3 regions of the Pseudomonas tremae genome follow, and region 2 is predicted to be linked to each of the others. Evidence: predicted binding sites of a transcription regulator. Region 2 holds the regulator's gene; each other region holds the start of a gene.
The links. Region 2 encodes sigma-54, which starts transcription at its own class of promoters, with help from an activator protein. Its sites were predicted from a motif close to ANTGGCATNNANNTTGCTNT; they were not measured.
Positions count from the first base shown of each region.

Region 1: a site for sigma-54 is predicted at 4,246-4,265, ahead of glnK (P-II family nitrogen regulator). Genes of this name have one in related genera too.
Region 3: a site for sigma-54 is predicted at 1,569-1,588, ahead of I9H09_RS09125 (circularly permuted type 2 ATP-grasp protein). Genes of this name have one in related genera too.

Region 1 is NZ_CP066270.1:5,542,016-5,552,226, forward strand. It holds gene xerC (tyrosine recombinase XerC) at 1-475, shown strand, start outside; gene I9H09_RS25115 (HAD family hydrolase) at 468-1,160, shown strand; gene sutA (transcriptional regulator SutA) at 1,235-1,564, opposite strand; gene I9H09_RS25125 (secondary thiamine-phosphate synthase enzyme YjbQ) at 1,668-2,087, opposite strand; gene I9H09_RS25130 (ammonium transporter) at 2,330-3,667, opposite strand; gene glnK (P-II family nitrogen regulator) at 3,702-4,040, opposite strand; gene I9H09_RS25140 (accessory factor UbiK family protein) at 4,456-4,737, shown strand; partial or broken gene I9H09_RS25145 (addiction module antidote protein, HigA family) at 4,771-4,848, opposite strand; gene I9H09_RS25150 (hypothetical protein) at 4,939-5,562, shown strand; partial or broken gene I9H09_RS25155 (AraC family transcriptional regulator N-terminal domain-containing protein) at 5,578-6,207, opposite strand; gene I9H09_RS25160 (SDR family oxidoreductase) at 6,109-6,783, shown strand; one part of gene I9H09_RS25165 (IS3 family transposase) at 6,997-7,904, opposite strand; one part of gene I9H09_RS25165 (IS3 family transposase) at 7,904-8,159, opposite strand; gene I9H09_RS27285 (methyl-accepting chemotaxis protein) at 8,256-9,158, opposite strand; partial or broken gene I9H09_RS27290 (cache domain-containing protein) at 9,153-10,211, opposite strand, start outside.
Region 2 is NZ_CP066270.1:4,327,041-4,337,251, reverse strand. It holds gene pmbA (metalloprotease PmbA) at 106-1,452, shown strand; gene I9H09_RS19625 (DUF2753 family protein) at 1,725-2,186, shown strand; gene I9H09_RS19620 (superoxide dismutase) at 2,188-2,799, shown strand; gene I9H09_RS19615 (HPr family phosphocarrier protein) at 2,997-3,269, opposite strand; gene rapZ (RNase adapter RapZ) at 3,286-4,143, opposite strand; gene ptsN (PTS IIA-like nitrogen regulatory protein PtsN) at 4,146-4,613, opposite strand; gene hpf (ribosome hibernation-promoting factor, HPF/YfiA family) at 4,625-4,933, opposite strand; gene I9H09_RS19595 (RNA polymerase factor sigma-54) at 5,008-6,501, opposite strand; gene lptB (LPS export ABC transporter ATP-binding protein) at 6,684-7,409, opposite strand; gene lptA (lipopolysaccharide transport periplasmic protein LptA) at 7,409-7,957, opposite strand; gene lptC (LPS export ABC transporter periplasmic protein LptC) at 7,944-8,516, opposite strand; gene I9H09_RS19575 (KdsC family phosphatase) at 8,525-9,064, opposite strand; gene I9H09_RS19570 (KpsF/GutQ family sugar-phosphate isomerase) at 9,064-10,038, opposite strand.
Region 3 is NZ_CP066270.1:1,955,413-1,965,623, reverse strand. It holds gene I9H09_RS09130 (alpha-E domain-containing protein) at 1-113, opposite strand, end outside; gene I9H09_RS09125 (circularly permuted type 2 ATP-grasp protein) at 126-1,535, opposite strand; gene I9H09_RS09120 (ribonuclease E inhibitor RraB) at 2,000-2,341, opposite strand; gene I9H09_RS09115 (hypothetical protein) at 2,588-2,824, opposite strand; gene I9H09_RS09110 (LTA synthase family protein) at 3,012-5,099, opposite strand; gene speE (polyamine aminopropyltransferase) at 5,361-6,221, opposite strand; gene I9H09_RS09100 (PLDc N-terminal domain-containing protein) at 6,422-6,613, opposite strand; gene I9H09_RS09095 (ZIP family metal transporter) at 6,768-7,694, shown strand; gene I9H09_RS09090 (hypothetical protein) at 7,691-8,209, opposite strand; gene I9H09_RS09085 (ankyrin repeat domain-containing protein) at 8,305-8,850, opposite strand; gene I9H09_RS09080 (DUF3509 domain-containing protein) at 9,229-9,507, shown strand; gene I9H09_RS09075 (response regulator transcription factor) at 9,632-10,211, opposite strand, start outside.

The sequences.
Region 1 (10,211 bases), 1.2 Mb from region 2:
ATCAGGCCTGCGCCTGTCGGAGCTGACCGGCCTGAACCTTGACCAGCTAGACCTTAGCGATGGCCTGATACAGGTTCTGGGCAAGGGCAGCAAAACCCGTGTGCTGCCTGTCGGCAGCAAGGCACGTCGGGCGCTGGAAACCTGGCTGCCGCTACGCGCGCTGGCCAACCCGCAGGACGATGCGGTGTTCGTCACCCGGCAAGGCAAGCGTCTCGGCCCACGGGCGGTTCAGGTCAGGCTCAAGGCGGCTGGCGAGCGAGAGCTGGGGCAGAATCTGCACCCGCACATGCTGCGTCATTCTTTCGCCAGTCACCTGCTGGAATCGTCCCAGGACTTGCGCGCAGTGCAGGAGCTGCTCGGCCACGCTGACATCAAAACGACGCAGATCTACACGCACTTGGACTTTCAGCACCTGGCGACTGTCTATGACAACGCCCATCCGCGCGCCAAACGTAAAGGATCTGCAGATGATTAAGCTGGTGACGTTCGATCTTGATGACACGCTCTGGGACACAGCCCCAGCCATTGCCAGTGCCGAAGCCATTTTGCGTGACTGGCTGACAGAACATGCGCCGAAGCTGGGGCCGGTCCCCGTCGAACACCTGTGGGAGATCCGCTCGCGGCTGCTGGCGGCAGACCCCTCACTTAAGCACCGGATCAGCGCGCTGCGCCAACGTGTGTTGTTTCACGCCCTTGAAGATGCCGGCTACGACTGCGACGAGGCGCAAAGCCTCGCCGATGAGAGCTTTGAGGTCTTCTTGCACAACCGTCACAAGGTGCAAATTTTTCCGGAGGTGCAGCCCACTCTGGAAATCCTCGCCAAGACTTTTACCCTGGGCGTGATCACCAATGGCAACGCCGATGTACGGCGACTGGGGCTGGCAGACTACTTCGCCTTTGCCCTGTGCGCCGAAGACCTCGGCATTGGCAAGCCAGACCCGGCGCTGTTCCACGAGGCACTGAGGCGCGCAGACGTTGATGCCTCGGTGGCAGTGCATGTCGGCGATCACCCCAAAGACGATATTGCAGGCGCACACCAGGCTGGCATGCGCGCGATCTGGTACAACCCGCAGGGCAAGGTCTGGGACGCAGACCGCCTGCCGGATGCCGAGATACACAACCTGTCGCAACTGCCGGAGGTATTGGCGCGCTGGGCCTGAAACCGGCATGAAACGCCCACAATAGAAAAAGCCCGCAGCGACGGCGGGCTTTTTCTCATACAGCATCTGTGCCCTTAAATAGGTCGGCTGCCGTATTTGTTGTCAGGCTTCTTGGGCGGATCGGCGACCACATTGGCCTCCACTTCCTGCACCTTGCCGCCGCGCGCCAGGAATTCTTCCATGGCACGCGCCAGAGCATCACGTTCCTTGTTCTTGGCTTCTACGCTAGGCAACTCCTCGACCGACACTGCGGCCTTGGCCTTGCCTTTGGCGGGTGCTGCCGGAGCGTCGGAGTCGTCTGGCTCAGCAGACTCGTCTTCCGGGGAAGCAGCTGCAAGCTCCTCACCGTCCTCTTCGCCTTCCAGGTCGTCTACCAGATCGTCGTTAGTATCGTCGTCGCTCATGTTCTACCTCATGACTTGCGAAAGCTGATTAGTTATAGCCCAAGCGCCGGGAACTGCTATGGCGATCGGAAAAATTCAACACCGCTGACAGCAGCGGCGATGTCTACTCACCCTGAAGGGTGGCGAGGACGTTACGAGACCCACCAGCATCTCGATGTTCGCCCAGGTAAATACCTTGCCAGGTGCCCAGCGCCAGTCGACCCGCCGTGACCGGCAAAACCAACTGGCAGCCCAGCAAACTGGCCTTGAAATGCGCTGGCAAGTCATCAGGGCCTTCGTCGTCATGTTCGTAGCCGTCCACGCCCTGAGGCACCAGACGGTTGAAAAAACGCTCAAAGTCACGACGTACCGCCGGGTCGGCATTTTCGTTGACGGTCAACGAAGCCGAGGTATGTTGCAGCCATACATGCAGCAACCCGACGCGACAATCCCGCAGCTGGGGCAAGCCTGCGACTATTTCGTCAGTCACCAGATGGAACCCGCGGGGCCTCGCCCGCAAGGCAATCCTGGATTGATGCCACATACCGTTCTCCGCACCTTCGGCGCGCATTCTAACTCGACTGAGAAAAAAGCAAAGCGCGCAATAAACCGGCTTCCCTGCAAGTTAACGAAGACTGCTGCAGCATCGTCACCTGCTCTGCGTCACGTCGCCGAAATCATTGACACAGGCAAGATCAATGACAGCAAAACGGCGCGGTTTATCCGCAAACTTCAGACAAAAAAAATGCCCGGAGACCGGGCATTCTTTTTTGCATCGCCAGCGGGTTACAAGTTGTAGCCACGCTCGTTGTGTTGCGCAAGGTCCAGACCGACAGACTCTTCCTCGTCGGTGACACGCAGACCCATCACCGCATCCAGCACCTTGAGGATGATGAAGGTCACGATCGCGGTGTAGACGACGGTGAACGCAACGCCCTTGAACTGAATCCAGACCTGAGCACCGACGTCGGTCACGGTGCCGAAGCCACCCAGTGCCGGCGCTGCAAACACGCCAGTCAGGATTGCACCGACGATGCCGCCGATACCGTGCACGCCGAACGCATCCAGGGAGTCGTCATAGCCGAGCTTGCGCTTGAGGCTGGTGGCGCAGAAGAAGCAGATGACGCCTGCTGCCAGACCGATGATCAAAGCGCCCATCGGGCCGACTGTACCGGCGGCCGGGGTAACGGCGACCAGACCGGCAACCACACCCGATGCGATGCCCAGAGCGCTTGGCTTGCCGTGGGTCAGCCACTCGGCGAACATCCAGCCCAGTGCGGCAGCGGCGGTAGCGATTTGCGTGACCAGCATTGCCATACCGGCTGTGCCGTTGGCCGCTGCGGCAGAACCTGCGTTGAAGCCGAACCAGCCCACCCAGAGCATTGCTGCGCCGATCAGGGTGTAACCCAGGTTGTGCGGAGCCATCGGCGTGGTAGGGAAGCCTTTGCGCTTGCCCAGTACCAGGCAAGCCACCAGACCGGCTACACCGGCGTTGATGTGCACCACAGTGCCGCCTGCGAAGTCGAGAACGCCCCAGTCCCACAGCAGACCACCAACGCCGCCCCAGACCATGTGGGCGATAGGTGCGTAGACCAGAGTGAACCAGATACCCATGAAGATCAGCATCGCAGAGAACTTCATGCGTTCTGCGAAAGCACCGACGATCAGCGCGGGGGTGATGATTGCAAAGGTCATCTGGAAGGTGACGAACACCGCCTCAGGGAACAATGCGGCAGGACCGGTAATGCTCGCCGGCGTGATGCCCGCCAGGAACGCTTTACCCATACCGCCAAAGAAAGAGTTGAAGTTGACGACGCCCGCTTCCATACCGGTTGTGTCAAACGCAATGCTGTAGCCGTAGACGACCCAGAGGATGCTGATCAGACCGGTGATAGCGAAACACTGCATCATCACCGACAGGATGTTTTTCGAGCGAACCATGCCGCCGTAGAACAGCGCGAGGCCGGGAATGGTCATGAACAGGACCAGAGCGGTCGCGGTCAGCATCCATGCGGTGTCGCCAGAGTTCAGCACCGGCTCGGCCACTGGATCAGCCGCCAGGGCAAGACCAGGTATTGCGAGGGACAACAGGGCACCGAGCCCTGCGAATTGACGCAGAGTCATATTGTTTTCTCCTGGGGCGTTGGGGTTTGGCGGCTTAAATTGCGTCTGTATCGGTCTCGCCGGTACGGATGCGAATGGCCTGTTCCAGATTGACCACAAAAATCTTGCCGTCACCAATCTTGCCGGTGTTGGCGGCCTTGGTTATGGCTTCGATGACACGATCCAGATCCTTGTCATCGATAGCGACGTCGATCTTCACTTTTGGAAGGAAGTCGACAACGTATTCAGCACCGCGGTACAGCTCAGTGTGACCCTTCTGACGCCCGAAGCCTTTGACTTCAGTGACGGTGATGCCCTGCACGCCGATCTCGGACAACGACTCGCGCACGTCATCCAGTTTGAACGGCTTGATGATGGCAGTGACTAGCTTCATGAAAACTTTCTCCCGAATTTGGTGGACTTGCCCCAGGAAAACAAACCCGACTCAAGTCTAAGCGCAGTGCCTGGCTTTGTAACGTGTCGGCCGCCTGATCAGGCCAGACCAACGCCAGAAGACCGCGTATGACGAAACATCCCCGCTCCGCCTGCCGCACTGCATTCGTCACAGCGACTGCATCAGTGCATGGGTCATAAGCCACTAAGCAGAAAGCTTGCCATCTCGTGAATATTCATTGAATACAGGTTCTTGGGCAGGTTTTGCGTGGTCAGAGCGGTGTCGCAATGAAGCGAATGCACAGCAATGGTGCCCGCGTGCACGTCACAGCGCCCCATAAACGTGCACATCACACCTGAAAATGACTATAGACACTGCGTGTTACACTGCCGCCATCTGTTTCAGGGAAATCATCATGCTCGCACCCAAAGCCTTTCTCGACGCCCTCAGCGGCCACGCCTCCCGCCTGTTCAACGGCGAAACGCCAGTGCCCCGCGGCGAATTCGAAACCCAGTTCAAGGCCCTGCTGCAAAGCGGCTTCAGTAAACTTGATCTGGTCAGCCGCGAAGAGTTCGACAGCCAGATGGCTGTCCTCGCCCGCACCCGCGCCCGCCTTGAAGCGCTGGAGGCCAAAATGGCCGAGTTGGAAGCGAAGACAGGCGCGACTGAAAAAACTGAGGCTGAAAAGGCTGAGTAAGGTTTTGCTGGCTACGCTGACTGGGGAGTGTCATCAGGCGCAGCGGGCCAGACACCTGACTTGCTCACGAATCTGCGCTCCCTTCTCGATCTCTGCCTTGCGCAGATTGTGGGTAGGCGTCTCTGCCTATTGATCACCCCAAGACGCTCTTGAAAGCGATCTGTACCTGTAGGTCATTTTTCCTCATCAATGGACTGAAGCATGACGCACAACCTTCCCCTGCTCCGATGGCTCGTAACGGCAACCGTTTCATTCTTTGCCGGCATATCCGCCGCCGCTGACAATTCGACACTGCATTCCGGCAAATACGAGCAATTGTTGCTCGCCGTGACGCCCGAGCATCAAGTCGAAGGCTACTACGCGGAAGAAATAGGCGAAGACCCACCCTTCAGTTGTGCGTTCTATCTAAAAGGCGCTGTCGAGGCCGGGAAAGACGTAACGATAGCGTCTTGGTCTGACGGCGCCTATCCGGGAACACTAAAGCCCTCGACTGATGGTGTGACACTGACCATCGAGCACGGCCAGCAACACTCTGGCTGTCTGAATGTATTGGTGCCGGAAATCGCCACAGGCCTGGACCTGAGCCGCACGGCAAGCAAGCAGTGGATAAGTCTGGTAAAGGTCAAGGCTGACAAGGCATGGCTGCAGAAGACGCCAAATGCCAAAGCCACTCGTGGCTCCTACATCGTCAAAGGTGATGTCGTCGGGGTATTGGCCTTCAAGGATGGCGCGGCCCAGGTTGAGTTCATCAACGCCGATGATCGTTCGTTCACGGGATGGGTCAGTCAGGATCAATATGCGCATCTGACAGCGCCCAGGCAGTGACTGCATGACGCTGCGTCAGACTATCTGACGTACCCGGCTCAGGTCTGTTGAAGGCGGGCAGCCAAATTGGCGGCTGTACTCCCTGCTGAATTGCAAAGGGCTTTCATAACCGACGCGGTAGCAGGCGCTGGATACATCCAGACCTTCATTGATCATCAGCCGCCGAGCTTCCTGCAGTCGCAATTGTTTCTGATACTGCAGCGCCAGCGGCGCGAGCATGCCGATGTCTCTGGGTGTATCGAGCAGGCGCACGAGTCGCAGCACCGTCTAAAGCAGAGGCTGGTCAACGCGATCCAGAAACAGACCGCGCTGTGGCTCGTCCGGTACGCCACTGAGCGGCGCATCGGCAATAAGCCGGGCGATTTGCACAGGGTCGAAATCCAGACGAATACATAGATAAGGTGCGTCGCAACTCGCTTCAATCACCTGCCCGGAAACCGGCACAGTCACCGCGACCACAAGGTAGCTGAGCGGGTCGTACACATACTGCTCATCGCCCAGCCCAACCTCTTTGCGGCCCTGAACAATCAGGCAAAGGGCTGGCCGATGAACAGCATGAATCAATTCGGACGGCGCGTCGGAGCGGATGACGTGCAGCGGCGCACCGAGCGTTTGAAGGCGCTGGCAACAGACATCGAAGCGCAAGGCGGCTCGGTGCGTTTCCGCGCGCTGGACGTCACCGATGCAGCCGACGTGCAGGCATTTGCCGACTTCGCCAAGCGTGAATTCGGCAAGATCGACGTGATCGTTAACAACGCAGGCGTCATGCCCCTGTCGCCACTCGCCTCGCTGAAAATCGCGGAATGGAACCAGATGCTCGACGTCAACATTCGCGGCGTGCTGCACGGCATCGCCGCCGTACTGCCGGGCATGGAAGCACAAGGGCATGGTCAGGTGATCAATATCTCGTCCATCGGTGGCCTCGCCGTTTCCCCGACCGCCTCGGTGTACTGCGCCACCAAATTCGCTGTCCGCGCCATCTCCGATGGCCTTCGGCAGGAAACCGACAAAATTCGCGTGACGGTCATATGCCCCGGCGTGGTCGAGTCAGAACTGGCCGACTCGATTTCAGACGAAACGGCGCGTGAAGCAATGAAAGCGTTTCGAAAAGTTGCGTTGGGGCCGGACGCGATCGCCCGGGCGCTTATGTATGCGATCGAGCAGCCTGACGGGGTGGATGTGAGTGAGATTGTGGTCAGGCCTACGGGGAGTGCTAATTGAGGTGCCTATGCGTATGCGTTCAGGATTTGATGTGACGATTGGCTGCGCCCGGTTTCTGTCCTAACGGCCTCCATCTTCAAACCTCTGGTTCAAAGGGCTGGCGCGCCCCGCTTGAAATCGGGCTACATTTTAAGATGGGTAAAAGCAGTGTCATGAGAAACCCAATGTTAAGTGACTATCGGCATGGATTGCCTAATGGCTAGGGTGTAGTGGTCAACTGATCCCGGACACGACGTTAAGTTTTTTCTCGTACTGAGCGGGTGCCAGTCCATTATTGAACTGGTGTGGCCGAACCCAGTTGTAGCGATGCATCAGATAATGACTGATATCCCGCTGTGCCTCTTGGGCCGTCATGTAGCCCACGGCGGGTATCCACTCGGTTTTCAAGCTGCGGAATACACGCTCCATCGGCGAGTTGTCGTAGCAATTACCTCGGCGACTCATGCTCTGGCGCATGCGGTATCGCCAAAGCCGCTGGCGAAACTGTCGGCTCCCATATTGGGAGCCCTGATCTGAGTGAAACAGCAGGCCCTGAGGCTTGCCGCGTTGCTCATAAGCCATGTCCAGCGCCTTGATGACCAAGTCCGTGTCCGGTTTGTTTGAAAACGCCCAGCCCACCACCCGACGCGCATAAAGATCCATAACCACCGCCAGGTAATGCCATTTTCCTTGCGCCCAGATGTAGGTGATGTCGCCACACCAAACCTGATTGGGCGCGGGTACATCGAACTGCCGATTCAAAATGTTCGGAATGTCAGGCCTCTCCACTGTTGCTTTTTTATAAGCATGAGAGCCAGGTTGCTTGCTGATTAATCCCAGTTCCCGCATCAGGCCACGTACCTTGAACCGGCCAATTTGCTCGCCATCTTCCTGCAATACCGAAACGATACTGCGGCTGCCAGCAGCGCTTCGACTTTGCCCGAACAGCTCATTGACTCGACTGAGTAAACGAACCCGCTCGGTGTCTGGAGCCCGACGCCGCTGGCAATGGTCGTAGTAGCACGAGCGAGGTGTCTCGAACATCTCGCACAGCAATTCGATCGGCTCATGGGCACCTAGCTGATCGATCAGCGCAAGCGCTCGTGTTCTTCCGACATCAAGAGCGCGGTAGCCTTTTTTAAAATGGATTTCTCCCGCTCAAGACGAGCGATGCGCGCTTCCAGCTCCTGAATTTTCTGCTGCTCGGGCGTCAGGGCTTTGCTCTGAGGCGTCACGCCATTGCGCTCCTGCTGGAGCTGGCTAACCCAGCGACGCAGCGCAGACTCGACCACTCCAAGCGAGCGAGAAGCTTCGACATGGCTATAACCTTGATCGAGCACGAGGCCTGCGGCCTCACGTTTGAATTCAGCGGAGAAGGTACGGCGTTGCTTGGTCATCAGACACCTCTATATCTGGCGATATTCTCGCCTAAATGAGTGTCCGGAATCATTAGACCACTACAATCAGCGGCAACAAGCCGGTTACCAATCCGCTTATTTTTTTACCTTAAAACGACTCAGCTCTCGCTGCATCAAGGATGCTCTTGCCGAAAGATCTTTCGCTGCGGCAGCGCAGTCTTGCGAATTGGATTGATTTTGCTGTGTCACTTCATCTATCTGTTCAAGTCCCAGACTGGCTTGCTGCAAACCGGAAGCCTGCTCACTGGATGCCTGATAGATCAGAGAAACCAGGCTTGAGACTGCACTGGTTCCGCTCACGATGTTTTTAAGTGATTCGGCAGTTCTGCCGGCAATGATCATCCCACGTTGCGTTTTGGTAGATGAGTCGGCAATCAGTGTTGCTGTCTGCTTTGCTGCCTCTGCGCTTCTTGCCGCCAGAGAGCGTACCTCGTCAGCCACCACTGCAAACCCCCGCCCAAGCTCCCCTGCTCTTGCCGCTTCGATGGCCGCGTTCAACGCCAGGAGATTGGTTTGTGCTGCAATGTTATCAATGGTGGTGATTATCGCTGTAATGTCTTTACCTGAGTTATCAATTTCCGTCATCGCGGAAATAAGCTCAGTCATCAGCTTGTCGCTTTCTCCGGCGTCGGCTCGTGAAGCCTGCGATTGTTCATCGGCTTTTTTGGCGTTGACCGCGTTGTCCGACGTTTGAGCGGCCATTTGCGTCATGACCGCGCTGATTTCGGTGATCGAGGATGCAGAGTTTGCTGCGCCGTCCGACAGCGACTGGCTCAGATCCGTAACCTGCTCGGAACTGCCGGTAATCTGAGTGGCGCTGACCTGTACCTCGGATATCAGGTTGTTCAGATTGCTGACCATTTTTTCCAGTGATTTTCCGAGCGTATCGTTGGGTGATGACAGCCTGACGTCCAGGTCTAGATCGCCCTCGGAAATTCGTTCGGCGACCTTGACCTGACGCTGCAAGCTGTCAGACATATCGTTTAGCGCAAATGATAATTGCCCGACTTCGTCCTCGGATCGCTGAACCAGACGCCTGGAAAAGTCGCCAAGGCTGATATTGGCGGCCAGTGAGGCAGCCTCCCGTATAGGGCCTACAATTTTAGCCGCAGCAAACCATAACGCTGTCAGAGCCAACAGCAAGATGGTCAAGCCCACCGAGACTTGCCATATACTATTATTCAAACTACGCGCTTGTAACTCTTGCTCCAAGGTAATCGCTTGGCTCATCACCACCGCTTTTGGTAGGCGAATATAAATTGCCCATGGCTTGCCCGTGCGTCCAAGTTGGATGGGCATAAGCACTTCAAAATTTTGGGTATTCTGATTGAGCAAGCTTTCGCCGCGGCCACCCTGAATGTCACTCAAGACCTTTTCCCAAGAATCAGGAAACAAAGCTTTCATCGGTTGACCTATAAGCTCTGCACGCTGACTGTCAGCCACCACAAACCCTTGATTGCTTAGGATGGTCACGGAGCCTTTGCCACCATAAAGATCGGTGGACATCTGTTCGCCCATCTTTTGAATAAAAGCGATATCAAAATCAGCGCCTACTACCCCGTAAAACTTTCCGTTGGATAGAATGGGCACGGACAACGTCGTAAGCCAGACGTTTTTTCCTTGCACAATATATGGAATTGGGTCCAGCACGCTTTCTTTCAGTGTTGACCTAGGACCGTTATACCAACCACCTTTGGGAACGCCGTTAGGATGGTTGTCATTTGAGTCGTACTCAACCAGAGGCTGTACCGCGACACGACCGTCCGAGCTACGTGTCCAGTAAGGTGTGAAACGCCCTGTCGAGGGACTACTGCCATCCTGGTGGTCTCTGGAAGAAATATCTTTTCCGTCCAGCGCATCCGGCTCCCAGCAAGAGTAAGTGCCATTGAATTCTGGATTATCTTTCAAAACGTTTAACAGGACGCTATTGATCTGTTCGCGGCCCAAAATCAAATTGCTTTGCGAAGTTTTGCTTGCAGCAAAGGTGCTGGCCATGGTGCGAGCGGACTCAAGCGCATTTTGTAATTTTGC
Region 2 (10,211 bases):
GGGCAGTCCGCAAATAAACGCCGCCATGATAACCAGTCGAGGGCCGCTTGTCCGGCCCGGTCGGTATTCGGCCTGTGCTGAAAGAAGAATTTGATGGAGAAAGTCATGAGTGCAACCCAAAGCGTCGGCCCACAGGCCTTGCCCGAGCTGCAGGAACAGGTCGAGCAGATCATCGCTGAAGCCAGGCGTCAGGGCGCCAGTGCCTGCGAAGTCGCTGTGTCGGTGGATCAGGGGCTGTCGACATCGGTCCGTCAGCGTGAAGTCGAGACAGTCGAATTCAATCGCGATCAGGGCTTCGGTATCACCTTGTACGTAGGGCAGCGCAAAGGCTCTGCCAGTACGTCGGCAACAGGCGCCGATGCCATCCGCGAAACGGTCGCTGCCGCACTGGCGATCGCCGAGCATACGTCCGAGGACGAAAGCTCCGGTCTGGCCGATGCGGCGTTGATGGCCAAGGAAGTCATGGATTTCGATTTGTATCATGCCTGGGACATCACCCCCGAACAGGCCATCGAACAGGCGCTGACCTGTGAAGCGGCTGCGTTCGACGCCGACAGCCGCATCAAGAATGCGGACGGCACCACGCTCAACACGCATCAGGGCTGTCGTGTATACGGCAACAGCAATGGCTTTGTCGGCGGCTATGCGTCGACCCGGCACAGCCTCAGTTGCGTGATGATCGCCGAGGGCGACGGCCAGATGCAGCGCGACTACTGGTATGACGTCAATCGCAAGGGCCAGTTATTGGCCGACGCGCAGAGCATCGGTCGCAAGGCTGCACTGCGTGCGGCGAGCCGTCTGGGCGCGCGTCCTGTGCCAACCTGTGAAGTGCCAGTGCTGTTCGCTGCCGAGCTGGCGGGTGGCCTGTTCGGCAGTTTTCTCGGCGCGATTTCCGGCGGCAACCTGTACCGTAAATCATCGTTCCTCGAAGGTTCGCTGGGCCAACGGCTTTTCCCTGAGTGGATGACCATCGACGAGCGTCCGCACCTGATGCACGCCATGGGCAGCTCGGCGTTCGACAGCGACGGTCTGGCGACCTATGCCAAGCCGTTTGTCGAGAACGGCGACCTGGTTTCCTACATATTGAGCACCTATTCCGGCCGCAAGCTGGGCATGCCGAGTACCGCCAATGCGGGGGGCGTCCACAACCTGTTCGTCACTCACGGCACAGAAGATCAGGACGCGCTGATCCGACGCATGGGGCGTGGCCTGCTGGTCACCGAGCTGATGGGCAGTGGCCTGAACATGGTGACTGGTGACTACTCTCGCGGGGCTGCAGGTTTCTGGGTCGAAAACGGCGAGATCCAGTTCCCGGTTCAGGAAGTGACCATTGCTGGCAATATGCGTGACATGTTCAAGCAGATCGTCGCCGTCGGCAGCGACCTTGAATTACGCAGCAACATCCGTACAGGCTCGGTACTGATCGAACGGATGATGGTGGCGGGAAGCTGAACCCCCGGCACCAATTGAGCGACTCCTCATGCCAATGCGCTGCATTGGCATGCAGTTTTTGAACGATCCCCGCCGCACTCCCTTCGCATCATCCTTCCATGATCAGAACTCATGAGTGACTGATCGCTCTTGTGTTACCCCGTTCAAGAATCAATCTCATCGGCAGGCTTGTGTTGAGTCAGAATCTCATTTAATAATGAGTATCATTTGAAGGTGTATTTTGGCTGCCTGTGTCATTTGATCCGCTCAGCCAGCGCCTCTGGAGGTATGTCATGCAGCATTGGAAACGCACCATTGAACAGGCCAATCGCTGTTTCAGTCTTGGTGAGTGGGTCGAGGCGCGTGAGTTGTACCTTCAGGCGCTGGCCCTGGCGCAAGTGCTGTTCGAACGCTGGAAGGATGTCGACGAAGCCGTTGCCGCCTGCGTGATCTCCCATCACAACCTGGCGGACCTGCACCTCAGTCTCGGTCAGCCGGAGGAGAGCGCGGAGTACCTCTGTGCGATCCATCAGCATTTGTTGCAGACCATGCAGAACCCACGTCTGCCACCGTCCCTGCGCCAGGCTGCACTGCGCCACAGCAGCAAAACCTATGCAGAGCTGCTGAGCTTCATCAGTGAACATGGCGAATATCCGCGTACCCATCGACTGCTGAACTGCAACGGCGAGCGCCTCAGGTCGTCGCTACAGCACGATTCCACGGCCTCCTCAGGCCTTTTCCACGGAGCACATTGATATGTCCTACACCTTGCCAGCACTGCCTTACGCCTACGATGCACTCGAGCCGCATATCGATGCGCAAACCATGGAAATTCACTACACCAAGCATCACCAGACCTACATCACCAACCTCAACGCAGCGGTCGAAGGAACCGAGTTTGCCGACTGGTCCGTCGAAAAGCTGGTGGCCAGCGTCAGCCAACTGCCTGAGAACCTGCGCCCTGCGGTTATCAATCAGGGCGGCGGCCATGCCAACCATTCGCTGTTCTGGGAAGTGATGGTGCCCGGCGGCGGTGGCTTGCCCCAAGGCGCTATCGCGGCTGCAATCGATGAGCAGCTGGGCGGCTTCGAGCGTTTCAAGGAAGCTTTCACCAAGGCGGCATTGACGCGTTTTGGCAGCGGCTGGGCCTGGCTGAGTGTCACCCCGGACAAAAAGCTGGTCGTTGAAAGCAGCGGCAATCAGGACAGTCCGTTGATGAACGGCAATACGCCGATTCTAGGCCTGGACGTATGGGAGCATGCCTACTACCTGCGGTATCAAAACCGTCGGCCCGAATACATCAACGCGTTTTACAACGTGATCAACTGGAACGAAGTTGCCCGACGCTATGAAGCCGCACTGGCCTGACTGTCAAATCAGGCGAGTCTGCACGTGCGCTCTGAAGTGCTTACTATCAGCCGTGTGAGGCGGTTGCGTCTTGTTGTCGGGGCGCTTCTGTTTATGGCGGGAATGGCGCTGCTGGCAGGGCAGGGCCTGAGCTGGTTGCAGGTGCAGTGTTGCGGGTGATGCATCGAGCATCAGCGTGACGTACCTGGTACGAGGGCTTATTCGCCCTCGTCGAACTTGTTATCAATCAGCTCTACCAGCCCGTCCAGCGCTTCCTGTTCAAACTCGCCTTCGGTGTGCAGATGGATCTCGGTGCCTTTGCCCGCTGCGAGCATCATCACCGCCATGATGCTTTTCCCGTCGACCATGCTTTCCGGCGCGCGGCCGACTCTGATCTTGCAGGGAAACTTGCCTGCGACACCCACGAATTTGGCGGCGGCACGGGCGTGCAGACCCAGTTTGTTGATAATGGTGATTTGACGGGCGGGCATCGCAGAGAAAATCCTTTCAGCTAAGGTCGCGGTGGCGAACCTGAACATTCTTGAGTGATTGTTGCAAGACCTGACCAAGCCTTTCTGTCAGGTAGACGGAGCGGTGATGCCCGCCGGTGCAGCCGATGGCAATAGTAACGTATGAACGATTACTGGCAGCGAACCGTGGCAACCATTTATTGAGGTAGGAGAAGATATCCTGAAACATTTCTTCTACATCGGGCTGCACTGACAAATAGTCGATGACCGGCTGCTCAAGGCCTGAATGGTCGCGTAGCTCGGGCTTCCAGTAGGGGTTGGGCAGACAGCGCACGTCGAAAACCAGATCTGCGTCAACAGGCATGCCACGCTTGAACCCGAAAGACTCGATCAGGAAGGCGGTGCCTGGCTCAGGCTTGTTCAGCAAGCGCAGTTTGAGCGCATCGCGCAGCTGGTAGAGGTTCAGGTGAGTGGTGTTGATCTTCAGGTCGGCCAGGTCGATGATCGGGCCGAGCAGGGTGGTCTCGTCGCGTATCGCTTCGGCCAGTGAACGATCTGCCGTACTCAGCGGATGGCGACGACGGGTTTCCGAAAAGCGCTTGAGCAGCGTTGCTTCGTCCGCATCGAGGTACAGCACGTCACACTGGATATTGCGCGCGCGCACTTCATCGAGCATTTGCGGAAAGCGGGTCAGGTGGCTTGGCAGGTTGCGTGCATCAATTGAAACCGCCAGCAACGGCTCGGCCAGCTCGGTATTGATCAGCGCGCGCTCTGCCAGCTCTGGCAGCAGGCCGGCCGGAAGGTTGTCGACGCAGTAGAAGCCACTGTCTTCAAGAACATCCAGCGCGGTACTTTTGCCCGAGCCCGAGCGGCCACTGACGATGATCATGCGCATGGTCAGGTCTTTCCGTTCTGTACGTCCAGCACCACTTGATAAAGCGCTTCGTTACTGGTGGCACTGCGCAAGCGCTTACGCACATCTTTATCGTCGAGCATGCTGGCGATCTGGCGCAGCAACTCCAGGTGCTCATCGGTAGCGGCTTGTGGCACCAGCAATACAAACAGCAGGTCTACCGGCGCACCATCGATGGCGTCAAAATCAATCGGGTTGGCGAGGTGAATCACGGCACTTACAGGCTGCTCGCAGGCGGCAAGGCGGCAATGAGGGATGGCTATGCCATTGCCGAAACCGGTCGATCCCAACTTTTCGCGAGCCACGAGACTGGTAAATACGGTGTCCGTATCTATCGTCGGGACTTCGCGACCGATCAGGTTGGCGATTTCCTGGAGTACAGACTTTTTACTGCCGCCCGGCGCGTTCACAAGTGAACGGCCGGCGGTCAGGATATTTTCAATTCGGATCATTTAAATGGGCGTTAGCGAGCGGCCGCACCTTTGAGGATGCTTTGCTGCTTTTCCTTATGCTTGAGCAATTGTCTGTCGAGCTTGTCAGTGAGCAGGTCGATAGCTGCATACATATCGTCATGTTGAGCATTGGCAACGACCTCTCCACCGTGGATATGCAGCGTGGCTTCGATCTTTTGCTTTAGCTTCTCGACCGCCATCGTGACCTGCACGTTCGTAATCTTGTCAAAATGCCCCTCGAGCTTCCTGAGCTTGAGCTCAATGTATTCGCGAAGGGGTTTGGTCACTTCCAGTTGGTGTCCACTGATGTTGACTTGCATACAGTTTCTCCTTTGCCAGTGCATAAAGCGACAGGCGTGATGCCTGTCACCGGGACGCTGTGGCTCGGCCTGCATCACATCAATCGCTTACGCTCACTGGAAGGCGCTATCCCGAGTGACTCGCGGTATTTGGCGACTGTGCGACGGGCTACTTGAATGCCTTGTGCCTCCAGTAAACCAGCGATCTTGCTATCACTCAACGGCTTTTTCTGATTTTCCGCAGCGACCAGTTTTTTGATGATCGCGCGGATCGCCGTAGACGAGCATTCGCCGCCTTCGGAGGTGCTCACATGGCTCGAGAAGAAGTATTTCAGCTCGTAAATACCGCGTGGGGTGTGCATGAACTTTTGCGTCGTCACCCGCGAGATGGTCGACTCGTGCATGCCCACTGCCTCGGCAATGTCATGCAGGACCAGCGGTTTCATGGCCTCGTCGCCGTACTCGAGAAAGCCTCGCTGATGCTCGACGATCTGGGTGGCCACTTTCATCAGGGTTTCGTTGCGGCTTTGCAGGCTCTTGATGAACCAGCGGGCTTCCTGCAACTGGTTGCGCATGAAGGTGTTGTCGGCGCTGGTATCGGCGCGACGCACGAAGCCGGCGTATTGCGGGTTGACGCGCAGGCGCGGTACGGATTCCTGATTGAGTTCGACCAGCCAGCGCTCGTTGTCTTTTCGCACGATTACATCGGGAATGACGTATTCGGCTTCCGTAGACTCGATTTGCGAACCAGGGCGTGGATTGAGGCTCTGGATCAATTCGATGACCTGACGCAGTTCATCTTCCTTGAGCTTCATGCGGCGCATCAACTGCCCGTAGTCGCGGCTCCCGAGCAGGTCGATGTAGTCGGTAACCAGACGTTGCGCTTCGGTCAGCCACGGGGTTTTGGCCGGAAGCTGGCGCAGCTGCAGCAGCAGGCATTCGCTCAGGTTGCGCGCCCCTATGCCTGCCGGCTCGAACTGCTGGATGCGATGCAGAACGGCTTCTATTTCGTCGAGTTCGATATCCAGCTCAGGATCGAAGGACTCGAGGATTTCTTCGAGTGTCTCGTCCAGATAACCCTGGTTGTTAATGCAGTCGATCAGCGTAACGGCTACCAGGCGGTCCTTGTCTGACATCGGCGCAACGTTCAGTTGCCATAGCAGGTGGCTTTGCAGGCTTTCGCCTACCGAGGTCCGGGTGGTGAAGTCCCACTCGTCATCGTCATTGCTTGGCAAGCTGCTGGCACTGGTCTGGTAAACGTCTTCCCATGCCGTATCGACCGGCAATTCGTTCGGGATGCGCTCGCTCCACTCGCCGTCCTCCAGGTTGTCCACGGTAGGCGCGGATTCCTGATAGGTGGGTTCTTGAACATCTGGGTTGGGCTTTTGTTCGATGTTGTCGGCAAGCGGGTCGGAGTTGTCGAAGTCGTCGCCTTCTTCCTGCCGCTCAAGCATAGGGTTTGACTCCAGCGCCTCTTGAATCTCCTGCTGGAGGTCCAGAGTGGAAAGCTGAAGTAAGCGGATTGCCTGTTGCAGCTGCGGTGTCATCGTCAGCTGCTGGCCCATTCTCAAGACTAGCGATGGTTTCATGGCAGGGGCTAAACACCTTATTCGCCGGCGCACACGCGCCATCTACTACAGGCGCCGGAGCGCCATCATTAAGCAAATTATATGCCTGAAACCTGTACCTTTGCCTAGAGCGTTATGACAAATAAAATAATGTCAATACGCTGCCCGGGCTTCCACTGCCGCGATGTGCCGGCGGCAGTCGATCAGAGGCGGAATTCGTGACCGAGGTAGACTTCCTTCACCAGCTGATTCGCGAGAATGGTCTCTGAATCACCTTCTGCAATCAGCTGTCCGTCATTGACGATGTAGGCAGTTTCGCAGATGTCCAGGGTTTCCCGAACGTTGTGGTCAGTGATCAGTACGCCGATACCCTTGGCCTTGAGGTGGTGAATGATCTGCTTGATGTCGCCCACCGAAATCGGGTCGACGCCTGCAAACGGTTCATCCAGCAGGATGAATTTCGGCGCAGTGGCCAGAGCGCGGGCGATTTCGACGCGGCGACGCTCGCCACCCGAAAGGCTCATGCCCAGATTGTCGCGGATGTGGGTAATGTGGAACTCTTGCAAGAGGCTTTCCAGCTCCTTGCGGCGGGCTCCGGCATCGAGTTCCTTGCGGGTCTCGAGGATCGCCATGATGTTGTCGGACACGGACAGCTTGCGGAAGATCGATGCTTCCTGGGGCAAGTAGCCGATACCTGCGCGGGCGCGACCGTGCATGGGTTGATGGCTGACATCCAGATCATCAATCAGTACTCGACCCTGATCAGCCCGCACCAGGCCGACGATCATATAGAAGCAGGTGGTCTTGCCGGCGCCGTTGGGGCCTAGTAGACCGACGATCTGGCCGCTGTCGATGGAGATGCTCACATCGCGCACGACCTGTCGGCCCTTATAGCTTTTAGCCAGATGCTGGGCTTTGAGCGTCGCCATTACTGGGCCTTCTGAGGTTGATCGGTTTTCTTTTTGGGCTGGATGACCATGTCGATACGCGGACGTGGTGTGGTCAGCTTGGTGCCACCATTGGCGCGGCCAGCAGTGACAACCTGCCTGACCGTGTCGTAGACGATCTTCTCGCCTTCGGAGGTATTGCCGTCATTGATAACCTTGGCCTTGTCGATCAGGACAATGCGGTCCTGCCCGGCGTAATACTGAATAGTGACGGCATACGCCTGCACGATCGGCTTGTCCGGCGCAGGCTTCTGCTCGTAATAGGCCAGGTTGCCGACCGAGGTGAAAACGTCGACTTCGCCCTGGGCATTACGTGTGATCGTTACCGTGTTGCCGGTCACTTTCATCGAGCCCTGGGTGATGATGACATTGCCCTTGTAGGTCGCAACGCCTTTCTTGTCATCGAGCTGGGCATCGTCCGACTGGATGTGGATCGGCTGATCGCGGTCAGTTGGCAGGGACCAGGCGCTCGCGCTTCCCAGTGCTGCGCCCAGGCCGAGCAATAAAGGAAGAGTTTTAACGAGACTCATACTGTCCTCTTACGTTGGAGAGCAGGTCCATCCTGCTGTCTTTCAAATACGCTTTCATTCCCTTGGCCGTAGTGACACCGCCCGCGCCGTCGATTCTAACGTCTTGGTCGGTCTCCGCATATTGCTTCTGAGGGAATACGGTCATGCGACTACTGGTGATAATGGTCGTACGTTGTTTTTCATCGGTGCGCTCCACACGAACGGCGTCCATCAGTTCGACCTGATCGCCGGCCGATGAAACTTCGCCTCTTTTGCTCTGCACGTGCCAAGGGAACTCGCCACCACGGTACATATGCAGATTCGGCATTGTCAGCAGGCTCACGTCCGTGGCCTTTACATGCTCTACCTTGTCGGAGGTCATGTCGTACTGAAGTGTGCCGTCGGGCAAGTACTGCACGCTGCGTGTATTGATTGCATAGTAGTCGATGGCGGTGTCGTCAGCCGACCCTGCAGGTTGATCCATGAAGCTTTCCGGGCTGACGTTCCAGTAGCCGACAGCTGCCAGCAGTACTGCCAGTACCCCGAAAAGCAGGAACTTCCGAATTTTTTTAGTGAACATAATGGCTTCTATAAATAGGCGGAGTGAGCCGCTTCAAGGTTGCCTTGCGCACTCAGAATCAGTTCGCAGAATTCGCGTGCAGCGCCTTCGCCGCCTCGCGCTTTGGTTATCCCGTGTGCATGCTCGCGTACAAAACCTGCCGCGTTGGCGACGGCCATGCCCAGACCGACGCGTCGAATGACTGGCAAGTCTGGCAGATCATCGCCCAGATAGGCGACTTGTTCGTAATCAAGTTTCAACTCGGCCAGCAATTGATCCAGTACCACCAGCTTGTCTTCACGCCCTTGAAACAGGTGCGCGATGCCCAGGCTCTTCGCGCGGCGCTCGACGATCAACGTTTTACGGCCGCTGATAATGGCAGTAGTAACGCCCGAGGCTATCAGCATTTTTATGCCCTGGCCGTCCAGTGTGCTGAAAGTCTTTATTTCGCTGCCATCTTCCAGGAAGTAAAGACGACCGTCAGTCAGTACGCCGTCGACGTCGAAAACGGCCAGCTTGATAGCCTTGCCGCGTTGCATGAGATCCTGTGTCATCGTTTCGGTATCCATTACATGACGCCTGCGCGCAAGAGATCCTGCAGGTTGAATGCGCCCACAGGCCGGTCGTTCCGGTCTACGACAACCAGAGCGCCGATCTTGTGGTCTTCCATGATTTTAAGTGCTTCGGCGGCAAGCATCTCTGCGTGCACGGTCTTGCCGTGAACCGTCATGACGTCATCGATGGTGGTCTGGCGGATATCGACAGGGCGGTCCAGCGTTCTGCGCAGGTCGCCGTCCGTGAATATGCCGGCGAGGGTGCCGTCGGCTTCCAGAATGGCAGTCATGCCCAGGCCTTTGCGGGTCATTTCCAGCAGCGCGTCCCTGAGCAGGGTGCCGCGCTGGACGCTGGGCAGCGCGTCACCGGAGTGCATGACGTTCTCGACCTTGAGCAGCAGGCGTCGGCCAAGTGCGCCACCCGGATGAGAGAACGCGAAGTCTTCGGCAGTAAAGCCTCGTGCGTCGAGCAGCGCCACAGCCAGGGCGTCGCCCATGACCAGTGCGGCGGTGGTAGAAGAAGTCGGCGCAAGGTTGAGCGGGCAGGCCTCATGCGCCACGTGGGCATTCAGGTTGATGTCTGCGGCCTTGGCCAGAATCGAATCGGGGTCGCCGGTCAGGCTGATCATCTTGATGCCCAACCGTTTGATGAGAGGCAGCAGGGTTACGATCTCGTTGGTGCTGCCGGAGTTGGACAGCGCCAGAATGATGTCATCGCGGGTGATCATGCCCATGTCGCCGTGACTGGCTTCGGCCGGATGCACGAAAAAAGACGTGGTGCCGGTGCTTGCCAGTGTGGCTGCGATCTTGTTGCCAACGTGTCCGGACTTGCCCATGCCGACCACCACAACCCGCCCTTTGCTGGCCAGGATCATTTCGCACGCTCGCACGAAATCCCCGTCCAGGCGCTCAAGCAAGCCTTGCATGGCTTCTATCTCGAGACGAATGGTGCGTTGCGCCGAGTGGATCAGATCACTGGATTGGTTCATGTCTGGAAAGGGTCAGCCTGCTGAAAGGCGGCGATTATAGCGGTAATGAACGATTCCCTCACGTCTGATCGTCGTTGTGTTGTTTTTAAACGAATTTCCTACGCGACTGCGGGTCTGTATTCAAGCCTGTGACCATAACATTGTGGTACAGAATATTTTAGCGAATACCTGAA
Region 3 (10,211 bases), 2.4 Mb from region 2:
TCCTGAGGCATCAACGACAGCGAATAACTCACGTCCAGCATTCGGGCGAGGTTCTCCGCTCGCTCCAGGTAACGCGACATCCAGAAAAGATCCGAGGCAGTTCTACTTAACATTGACAGGCATCCTTAATCCTCGACCACCCAGGTGTCTTTGGTTCCGCCACCCTGAGACGAATTCACCACCAGTGAGCCTTCACGCAAGGCCACTCGGGTAAGCCCGCCAGGGACGACGCGGGTTTCGCGACCGGACAGAACAAAGGGGCGCAAATCGATGTGTCGCGGGGCAATGCCGTTCTCGACAAATGTCGGACAGGTCGACAGGCACAACGTAGGCTGGGCGATATAGGCATGCGGCTTGGCTTTCAGGCGGGCCCGGAAAGATTCGATTTCAGCGGAAGTTGCAGCAGGGCCGACGAGCATGCCGTAACCGCCGGAGCCCTGGGTTTCCTTGACGACCAGATCGCCCAGATTGGCCAGCACATGCGACAGCTCTTCAGGCTTGCGGCACTGCCATGTCGGTACGTTCTTGAGAATCGGCTCTTCGTCGAGATAGAAACGAATCATGTCAGTGACATACGGGTAGACCGATTTATCGTCGGCAACGCCGGTACCTATGGCGTTGGCCAGCACCACATTGCCGGAGCGATAGGCAGCCAGCAGGCCAGGGACGCCGAGCATCGAGTCTGGGTTGAACGCCAGCGGGTCGAGAAACGCATCGTCAAGGCGGCGGTAGATCACATCGACAGCCTTGGGGCCATCAGTGGTCCGCATGAACACGCGATCATCGCGGACAAACATATCCGCGCCTTCGACCAGCTCAACACCCATCTCGCGGGCCAGGAACGCATGCTCGAAAAAGGCGCTGTTGAAACGTCCGGGCGTCAGTACCACAACGCTCGGGTTGTCCAGATGGCTTGAGCTTTTGAGGGTGTCGAGCAGCAGATTCGGGTAATGATCAATGGGTGCAATACGTTGCGCCGAGAACAGCTCCGGAAACAACCGCATCATCATTTTGCGGTCTTCGAGCATGTAGCTCACGCCGCTCGGTGTGCGCAGGTTGTCTTCCAGCACGTAATAGGTGCCGTCTCCGTCGCGTACAAGATCGACGCCGGAAATATGCGAGTACAAATCGCGGTGCAGGTTCAGACCCTGCATAGCCAGCTGGTACTGCTCGTTGGCGAGCACCTGCTCGGCGGGAATTATGCCGGCCTTGATAATGCGCTGGTCGTGATAAAGATCGGCCAGAAACATATTCAGCGCTTTGACGCGTTGAATGCAGCCGCGTTCGACCACCCGCCACTCACTGGCCGGAATGCTGCGCGGAATGGTGTCGAAAGGAATAAGCCGTTCGGTCCCCTGCTCATCGCCATACAGCGTGAAGGTGATTCCGGCACGGTGAAACAGCAGATCGGCTTCGCGCCTGCGTTGAGCCAGCAGCTCGGGAGGCGTATCACCCAGCCAGCGGGCAAACTCCCGATAGTGCGGGCGGACTATGCCGCCAGCATCGTACATCTCGTCATAAAAGGTGCGGATCATGCCGTACTCCTTGTCACCATGGACACCAAGACCTTCGCAAAGCCCGTGCCACCGGCATAAACGCTTTTTAATCAACGGGTTAGGTAAAAAACCACCATTGCTCGCACCATTCCTGTGCATTAAACGCTCTGGCTGATTCGTTTACGCTTCATTCGGAAGCATTATTGAATCGTGAAATCTATGATCGGCATAGTCAGAGTTGATTTCCGCCACCAATATTAGTTCGCCATACTCCCCGGCAACCGAGCAAACAGGGCGCCAGACACCCTTTTTGTATCAAGCATCATGTTCAGGCACCGCCTGCAGATTCTAAACAGACTTCCCTTTGAGCCACTCGATTGAGTGGCTTTTTTTTGACCACAGCAAGTGTTGCCTGACCTGGCCAGAGCCCAAAAACAAGACCGGCCGACGCGGAAAGCATTCCGAATCGGCCGGTCAATGTCTTGCATTCCGACCGAAATGCCTCAGGCATGCAGTCTTCTGATTTCCTGTGTAACGCCCCAGCCTTCGACCTCACCATCCATTGGCGAAATAACCGCCTGGAAGTCCTGCTCGAAGTCACCGATACCGGCATAAGTGGCGTACATCACTTTGCTCAATTGCAAATGCCAGGCACCGTCGTCACGTACGTTTATCTGGGTATTGAGGGATTCGCCGCGAAATTGCTCTGCAGCCCGCCGAGCCCGTTCCTCATCCGGGAAAATGGCATAAAACTCGATGGGGTAAATGCGCGCGAAATCGAAGCCGCCTTCTTTCATGCGGCGCAGTACGTTACTGCTGATGTCCTCTTGATAGGCTGTGCTCATGAAACGTCCTCCTATGCAACGATAGATAGAGTTTCAACTCTTCCAGAGCGACCACCTTGGAGAGGGCCGCCTCACGACAGATAATCCGACGTAGGGAATCAAGCATGTAGCTGACCAGGCCGGGCGCGTGTGCAGGCCGGGTATCGAGATGTCAGAGGTCATTCGAATGACCTCATCTGCAGAGTAGCCCTATCGCGGGCCGGATGCCAAGTGGTTGGCACGAAAAGGTTTTTGAGCAACCAGCGGTCAGCTCATTTCTGTAATGGAAATGATCTCTACGCTGTTATGGTCCTTCAGCGTCTTTACAGTAGGTTCAGCAGTGCGGCCGTCCAGATCATTGAGATCAAGTTCATCGGTCATCGGGTAAAGGCCCTTGCGCAGCATCTGCGCAACCTCTTCCTCGCTGGGACGGGCTGCAAAATCAGCCTCAAGGCGCTGCTGCACGCCGTCCTTGTCCAGATACAAAATGGCCCACTGTTTCATCAACGCCTCCAGAACGAAGCCGGGCACTCCGGCTTATCTCATAAGGACATTTCCAGCCCCTCATTCGTTCCAACGGATTAGTGCCGGACCCGCGCGAACAGCAGGCAAGAAAAAAGACCCTTGCAGTGCATGCCAAGGGTCTTTTTCATGGGTGACAGGACTCGTCGGCTTGGCGAGTCTGTCTCCGTCAGTTGCGGTTTTTGCTGGCCTCTACACCGGCTGTGTTGTCCAGCAGGCTTTTGGTTGCAGTCTGCAGGAAGCTTTCCAGCTTGTGCTTGAGTTCCTGAGTGTCTGGAGCGTCAGGCACTTCTTCTGCGTGCGGGTTAGCGCCCAGGGTGTAGGTCAGCAATTTGGCCGGCATCTCGGTCGGCTCGATCAGGATGCGGTTGCCACTGACAATGGCCACCACCTGCTCGCTGCCCGATGGCTTGATGACGCCGAAACCCTTGTCGCCTTCCGGCAGGTTCAGCAGATCGCGCCCCCAGCACTGGTTGCGGTTCTGGCCACCCAGACGACCCATGATGGTCGGCACCACGTCGACCTGAGTACCCACGGTACTGCTGCGCTGACCGAACTTTTCCTGCACGCCAGGACCGATCAGCAGCAACGGAACGTTAAAGCGGCCCAGGTCCATTTCGGTCAGTTGCTTGTTGTTACCGAAACCATGATCACCCAATACAACGAACAGGGTGTTCTTGAAGTACGGCTCTTTTTTGGCCTTCTCGAAGAACTGGCCCAATGCCCAGTCGGCATAGCGCATGGCAGTCAGGTGCTCATCCAGCGAACCATGCCCGGTCACGCGCTCGACCGGCAAGGGATCAGGCAGTGCGTACGGCGTGTGGTTGGACAGGGTTTGCAGCAGAGCATAGAACGGCTTGCCATCCTGCCGGGCTTTCAATTCCTGCGCACCACGGTCGAACATGTCCTGATCGGACACACCCCAGGTCGGATCGGAGAAAACCGGATTGACAAAGTCATCGCGACCGACAAAGTTGGTCATGCCCTGGTTGCTGAAGAACCCCGACTGGTTATCCCAGGCAAAGTTGCCGTTGTAGACGTACACGTCGTCGTAGTTGCGCCCTGCGCTCAGCAGCTGCGGCAGGCCCGACAGCTTGTGCGCACCTTCAGGGGTTTGCATCAGGTATTCGAAACCCGGCAGGTTCGGGAAGCATGCCATGGTGGCGAACATGCCCTGGTGGGTGTGCGTGCCATTGGAAAAGAAGTGATCGAACAGCAGGCCTTCCTTGGAGAGTTTGTCGAAGTACGGCGTGATATTGGCATCGCTGCCCAGCGCGCCCACCGAATGACCGGCGAAGCTTTCCATCAGAATCACGACGACGTTGCGGATCGGCAGCGTGTTTTCGGCCGGCGGCGTGAAGTCGCGACGCACGGCGGCAATGTCAGGCTCGACCAGCTTGTCGTGGGGGGTCAGCAACATGTCGCGCACGGTCTGCTGCGCCTGATCCTGAGGCAGTGTGGCTTTCCAGATATTGTCGCGATCCTCGGACATACGGCTTTTGGCCGCAGTGATAAGAGTCAGCGTACCGTTCAGCCCCAGCTGGTTGGCAAAGTTCGATTCGGTGGTATATGCATCACCCCAACGCAGCGGCGGACCTTGGCGCAGGGTGCCGCGAATGCACACCACCATGACCAACAGCACCAGCACGAAGACGCCTGTGCGCATGTACCAGGGCGCAACAGACGCCACTGTGTGGGTACCCGTCGTGGTGACGTGGCGTGGGCGCGTGATGCGGTCGATACCCTTGAACACCAGACTCAACAGCCAGGTTACCGCAGCCCAGGCCAGCAGGTACCGGACCACAGGAAAGCCGTACCACAACATGCTCAGAACGGTCTTTGGATCTTCCTTCACGTACTGAAACACCAGGCCGTTCAGGCGCTGGTGAAACTCGCGATAGAAGTCCATTTCCATCAGGCCCAGGAACAGCGTGATGCTGCCGACCAGGGTCAGCCAGAAACGGAAAAAGCCGCGCGCTGACATGGCCCGGGCGCTGAACAGCGACAGCACCAGCGGAACGAGCAGATACATTGTCAGGCGCAGGTCGAAACGCATGCCGTTGAACAGCGCCTCAACGAACGTCGAGGCTGGCGTGTCGCCAATCATCTCGCGGTTGTAGACCAGCAGACCAATGCGCAACAGGGTGTACATCACCATCAGGGCGAAGCCGCTGAGCAGGATGTACGCCAGATGCGATTTGACAGTCGGGTTTTGCAAGCGGGCTTGCCGATGAATCTGGGCGTCCGTTTTGGCCATGGTTGTCAGGATCCGGTGGATTCAGAAGTAGGTTCAGTGGTGCAGCGACGCCCTCCTCTCGGGACGGCGGCGTGCAGCAGGGCGCAGATATTACTTGATTGCGGGGCGCCTGGGGCCAGGTCCGCCCGTGAAGGCGCACACCTGTTCAGTTTCGCGCGCAATTCTGGGACAGAACGTGTGAAATTTCTGTCGCCAGAAGCGCGCCCAAGAGCCTCCCAAGTGGTGCTTCAGACGTTCAGGCCTTGGCGCGCCGCAGGCCGGTCAGTCGTTGCTGGCCTTGTTCACAGCCTGCAGCACGTACTGTGGCAGGGCGAACGCGCCGATGTGAACTTCAGGGTTGTAATAGCGCGTAACAATCCCGCTGCCCGAAAAACGCTGACGCAGGGTTTCCAGCGGCAGTTTCCGGTAGCTCTTGTCGGTCGCCCCCCAGGCAAAGGTCATTGCCCCGCCGATGTAGGTCGGGATGGCTGCCTGATAGAAATGCCAGTCGGCAAACAGACCGTTCATGCGACCAGCAGTGGTCTGCACACCGCTCAACTGCATGAACGGCGTGCCGTTCTGAGTGACCAGAATGCCGCCTTCGTTCAGGCAGCGATGGCAGGCCTGATAGAAGTTTTCAGAAAACAGCACTTCTCCCGGGCCGATCGGATCGGTGGAATCGGAAATGATGACGTCGAACTTCTCTTCAGTGGTAGCGACGAAGCGCATGCCGTCATCGATGACCAGATTCAGACGGGAATCATCGAAGGCACCGTTGGAGTGATTGGGCAGAAACTCCTTGCACATCTCGACCACTGTGGCGTCGATCTCGACCATGGTGATGTGTTCGACTGTCAGGTGCTTGGCAACTTCGCGCAGCATGCCGCCGTCGCCACCACCGATGATCAGCACACGCTTGGCTGAACCGTGCGCCAGAATCGGAACGTGAGTGAGCATCTCGTGGTAGATGAACTCATCCGCTTCGGTGGTCTGGATGACGCCGTCCAGCGCCATCACGCGCCCCATGCGCGGGTTCTGGAAGATCACCAGATGCTGGTGCTCGGTACGTACTTCGTGAAGCATTTTTTCCATACGAAAGCGCTGGCCGTAGCCTTCGTACAACGTTTCCTGATAATCGCTCATGGGTAAGCTCCCGCTGGGTACTGATGACAGGACGGCCGACCGCCCACAACAAAAGCGCGCATTCTACGTCGAGGAACATGACAGGTCGAACCTCTCTGTCGTCAGGCTGCCATGAGTGGGGCGCAGATGCCTCGGCCCGAAAACGAAAAAACGCCTGACTACGCGAGTAATCAGGCGTTTCATGCCAGCCTGCTGGCGTGTCAGATACGCACGTTGCCGCGCGGCCCCAGGATTGCCCAGATGATCAGGCCCACTACAGGCAGCAGTACAATCAGCAACACCCAGAGAATTTTCTTTCCGGTTTCGGCGCCGCTTTTCAAAACATTGATGATAGCCCAGATATCGAGCGCCAGAATGATCAGGCCGACCAGGCCATTGAAGCTAGAACCCATGGTGTTGCCCCTAAGATGAATGCTTGCCTTCCTAGGATAGTCGCGCCGTTCGGGGGTTCCGTTGAACCAACCTTATATTCTCGGGCTCCCAATCGGGGCGAAGCTGTTTTTTCGCTTGCCATCGCGTCCACTTCTTCCAAAGGTAGTTCTTTTCATGTCGACACCCGCACAACCCCGCACGCCTTGGGCCACGTGGTTTAACCACTTGCAGAACAGCCCGCTGGTAAGCCTGGGTTTCGCGCTCGCCCTGCTGATCGTTATCGGACTGGTCGGCATCAGTGTTTACAACGCCTTTTACGGCACCAGTCAGGTCAACTTCAATCATGCGCTGATGGGGGGTACCGCGGGGTTTCTGGCCACCGCATTGGGCGCAGTCATGGCGGTTGCGCTGAAAAACGTTTCGCAACGCGCCCAGGACATCATGCTCGGTTTCGCCGCAGGCATGATGCTGGCTGCCAGCTCGTTTTCATTGATCCTGCCTGGCCTCGAAGCTGCCCGGGACATCACTAACAGCGGCCCCGGGGCAGCGGCGACGGTGGTGGCCGGGCTAGGGCTTGGCGTGTTGTTGATGTTGGGCCTGGACAGGTTCACCCCGCACGAGCATGAAAGTGTAGGACGGCAAGGGCCGCATTCGGAGCGCATCAACAGGGTCTGGCTATTCGTCTTGGCGATTACGCTGCATAACCTGCCTGAGGGCATGGCGATCGGTGTGAGTTTCGCCAGCGGCGATATGAACGTAGGTCTGCCGCTGACCACCGCCATTGCAATTCAGGACATCCCAGAAGGCCTGGCAATCGCCCTCGCCCTTCGTGCAACCGGGCTGTCGGCCTTCAAGGCAATGCTGGTGGCCATTGGCTCCGGTTTGATGGAGCCACTGGGCTCTTTGGTCGGCCTCGGTATTTCCAGCGGCTTCGCGATCGCCTATCCGCTGAGCATGGGCCTGGCCGCAGGCGCAATGATCTTCGTGGTGTCCCATGAAGTCATTCCGGAGACGCATCGCAACGGCCATCAGACCTCGGCGACGCTGGGACTGATGGGCGGTTTTGCCGTCATGATGTTTCTCGATACAGCCCTGGGCTAACCGCGCAGTGCCTGCAGTGCTGGCGCGGCATGGATGCCCGCCAACGCTGTCAGCTCAAGCACACGCGCTTCGTCACGTCCATAGACCAGCACCGCCTGTAATTCGTCATCCAGTGGCTGGCTGAAATTCATCAGCACGTAGCCGCCCATATCCTTGTTCATGCTGCTCAGCTGAATCTGAATTCGGTTCAGGGCGACCAGAGGCTCGACCTTGGCCAATTGCTTCGGTTTGATGTTGAACGTCACATCCTTGCCGAATGACTGAACAATCTGCTCGAACAGCTGCATGTAGTTGTCGGCCTGAAACAACACAGTCTCCGGCAGACTGCCGACCACCACCCACTCGCCCAAGGCGATCGGAAACGTGTCGTCGTAATTGATGTAGGGGTTGGCGGCTAGAAATGCCTGCGGGTCAGCGTAAGCCTGCGCCGCTTCATCAGCGATCTGCGCGATCTCGTCGTCGCCCATGCAGCCCGAGCTGACTTTGCTGATTAATTCGACCAGTGCGTCTTTCATAAAGGCAATCCTGCAGGGGCAAAAAAGAGGCGCGAAGGATAACGGTAAATCCCTCGCGCCTCTATCTGCGCGTTCATGCCGCAAAGGTATGGGTATCAGGGCCGCGCAGGCTGCATACCCATTTTGCTCAAGTGCTCCACGGCAACAGTGGCGCCCATTGCCTGCGCAGCGTCCAGCGCATTGATGCCCTTGGCATCGCAAGCATGGAGGTCAGCGCCCTTGCTGATCAGGTAATCGACGATCTCGATACGATTGAACATGGCTGCCATCATCAACGCCGTGCGGCCATCGGCAGAGGCGGCATCCAGATCGGCACCTGCTTCGACCAGCAACTTGACGACGGTCAGATCACCCTTGAACGCTGCGCCTGCAATGGGACTCTGGCCGTTGTCGTTGCGAATTTCCGGATCGGCCCGATGGTTCAGCAGCACCCGGACAGCATCCGCATGGCAGTGATAGCTGGCCAGCATCAATAGCGTATCGCCTTTGTGATTGCGCAGGTCTGCTGGCAGGCCCTTCTCGAGCAGGCGTTCCAGCATCACAGCATCGCCCTGACGAGCAACGTCGAAAACCTGTTCGGCGAAGGCAGCAGCCTCGTCTTCGGTCATCGTCTTGGGCGGGTTGGCGGTTGAATCGGTCATCAATGGCTCCTTGGCGCAAGGTACTCCGGGAATCCAGTGCTCCCGGCAGCGATAAAACAATGACCGCAAGACGCGCCAGCTGTTCGATTCGCTTTTTGGCCTCCTGCTTCAGAGGGTTGGTGTGTCCAGCAGGTCAATGACAGCGGGAACAACGAAGGCGCGAGCAGCTAACCGGCTTATCTGCCCGAAGCGCCGCCCCGCAAAACCCGCAAAATGCAGGGCGCACGATGGGTGTTCATGCAAAATGCACGAGACCTGAAATTTTCAAATATATTAAGTCGTTGATTTTAAAGGAATAAATTGTAGTGCAAAGACTGGCACAGTCGCTGCAACAGTACTTGCAAGCTTGTTATCCCATGAGCAATGGAGCCGCCAAACATGACTTTTATTCAAGAAAAATTCGCTTCCGTATTCTCCGACTACACCGTTAACACCCAGCCGCGTCCGGACGGTGGTGTTTTGGTTTCGTTGCGCAGTGCCGAAGGCAAACAGATCCGTCGCTCGGTGTCCTATGCGCAGTTGCACACCCCGGTTCAGCTGGAATGGGTAATCAGCGCCATCCGCCGCGATCTGGCGGCACAGGCCAGTGAATTGCCAGCTATCTCGATGCTGCAAAGCCAGCACCGCTTTGATCTGCCGACTTATCACACACGTTGATTTTCTTTGCCGCCCTTTCCGGGGCGGCATGCCGTTGTACGCTCTCTCATCCCTTGTTTGTCGCGATTACGCATGTTTTCGCGGCTTTTTTTTGCCCGCGTTTTGATGTAGCAGGCTTGGCTGATTACCTGATCAGTCCGCGGCAAAGCGCTTCACCTACCGCCTGTGCCCGGTTCGCCACGCCCAGTTTTGAATAAATGGTCTTCAGGTGAAATTTGACCGTTGACTCAGAAACCTCCCGAATCATTGATATTTCCCAAGCGGTCTTTCCGTCTCTGGCCCACTGTAGAACTTCCAGTTCTCGGTGCGTTAAACCGCGGGAACTGAACTTCAACCCTCGTGCCACGCTGTGCAGTACGGGCATGAGACTGCTGATCAGGTATTTTTGTTCGGCGCTTATCGCACGTTCAATGTCACCCAAGGTGCATACCGAGGTGACGCTGTCTGCACCACGGCAGTGGTTAGTGTAACCATATGAGACGGCCGGAAGCAGTTCGCAGGCATCAACCGCTTTTTTGTAGCAGGCTGATATCGGGTATTGCCTGAATGCATCCTGCCAGTTCACGAACCCTAACTCATGGTGATAACAGCGGATGACCGGGTCGTGCCTGATCAGTTCGTGTCGGCGATACGCCTCACCCCACGCATCGTCGACATTGGACGTAATGAAGGTCAGCAGCAACGGCCCCTTGAACTGGTAGAAC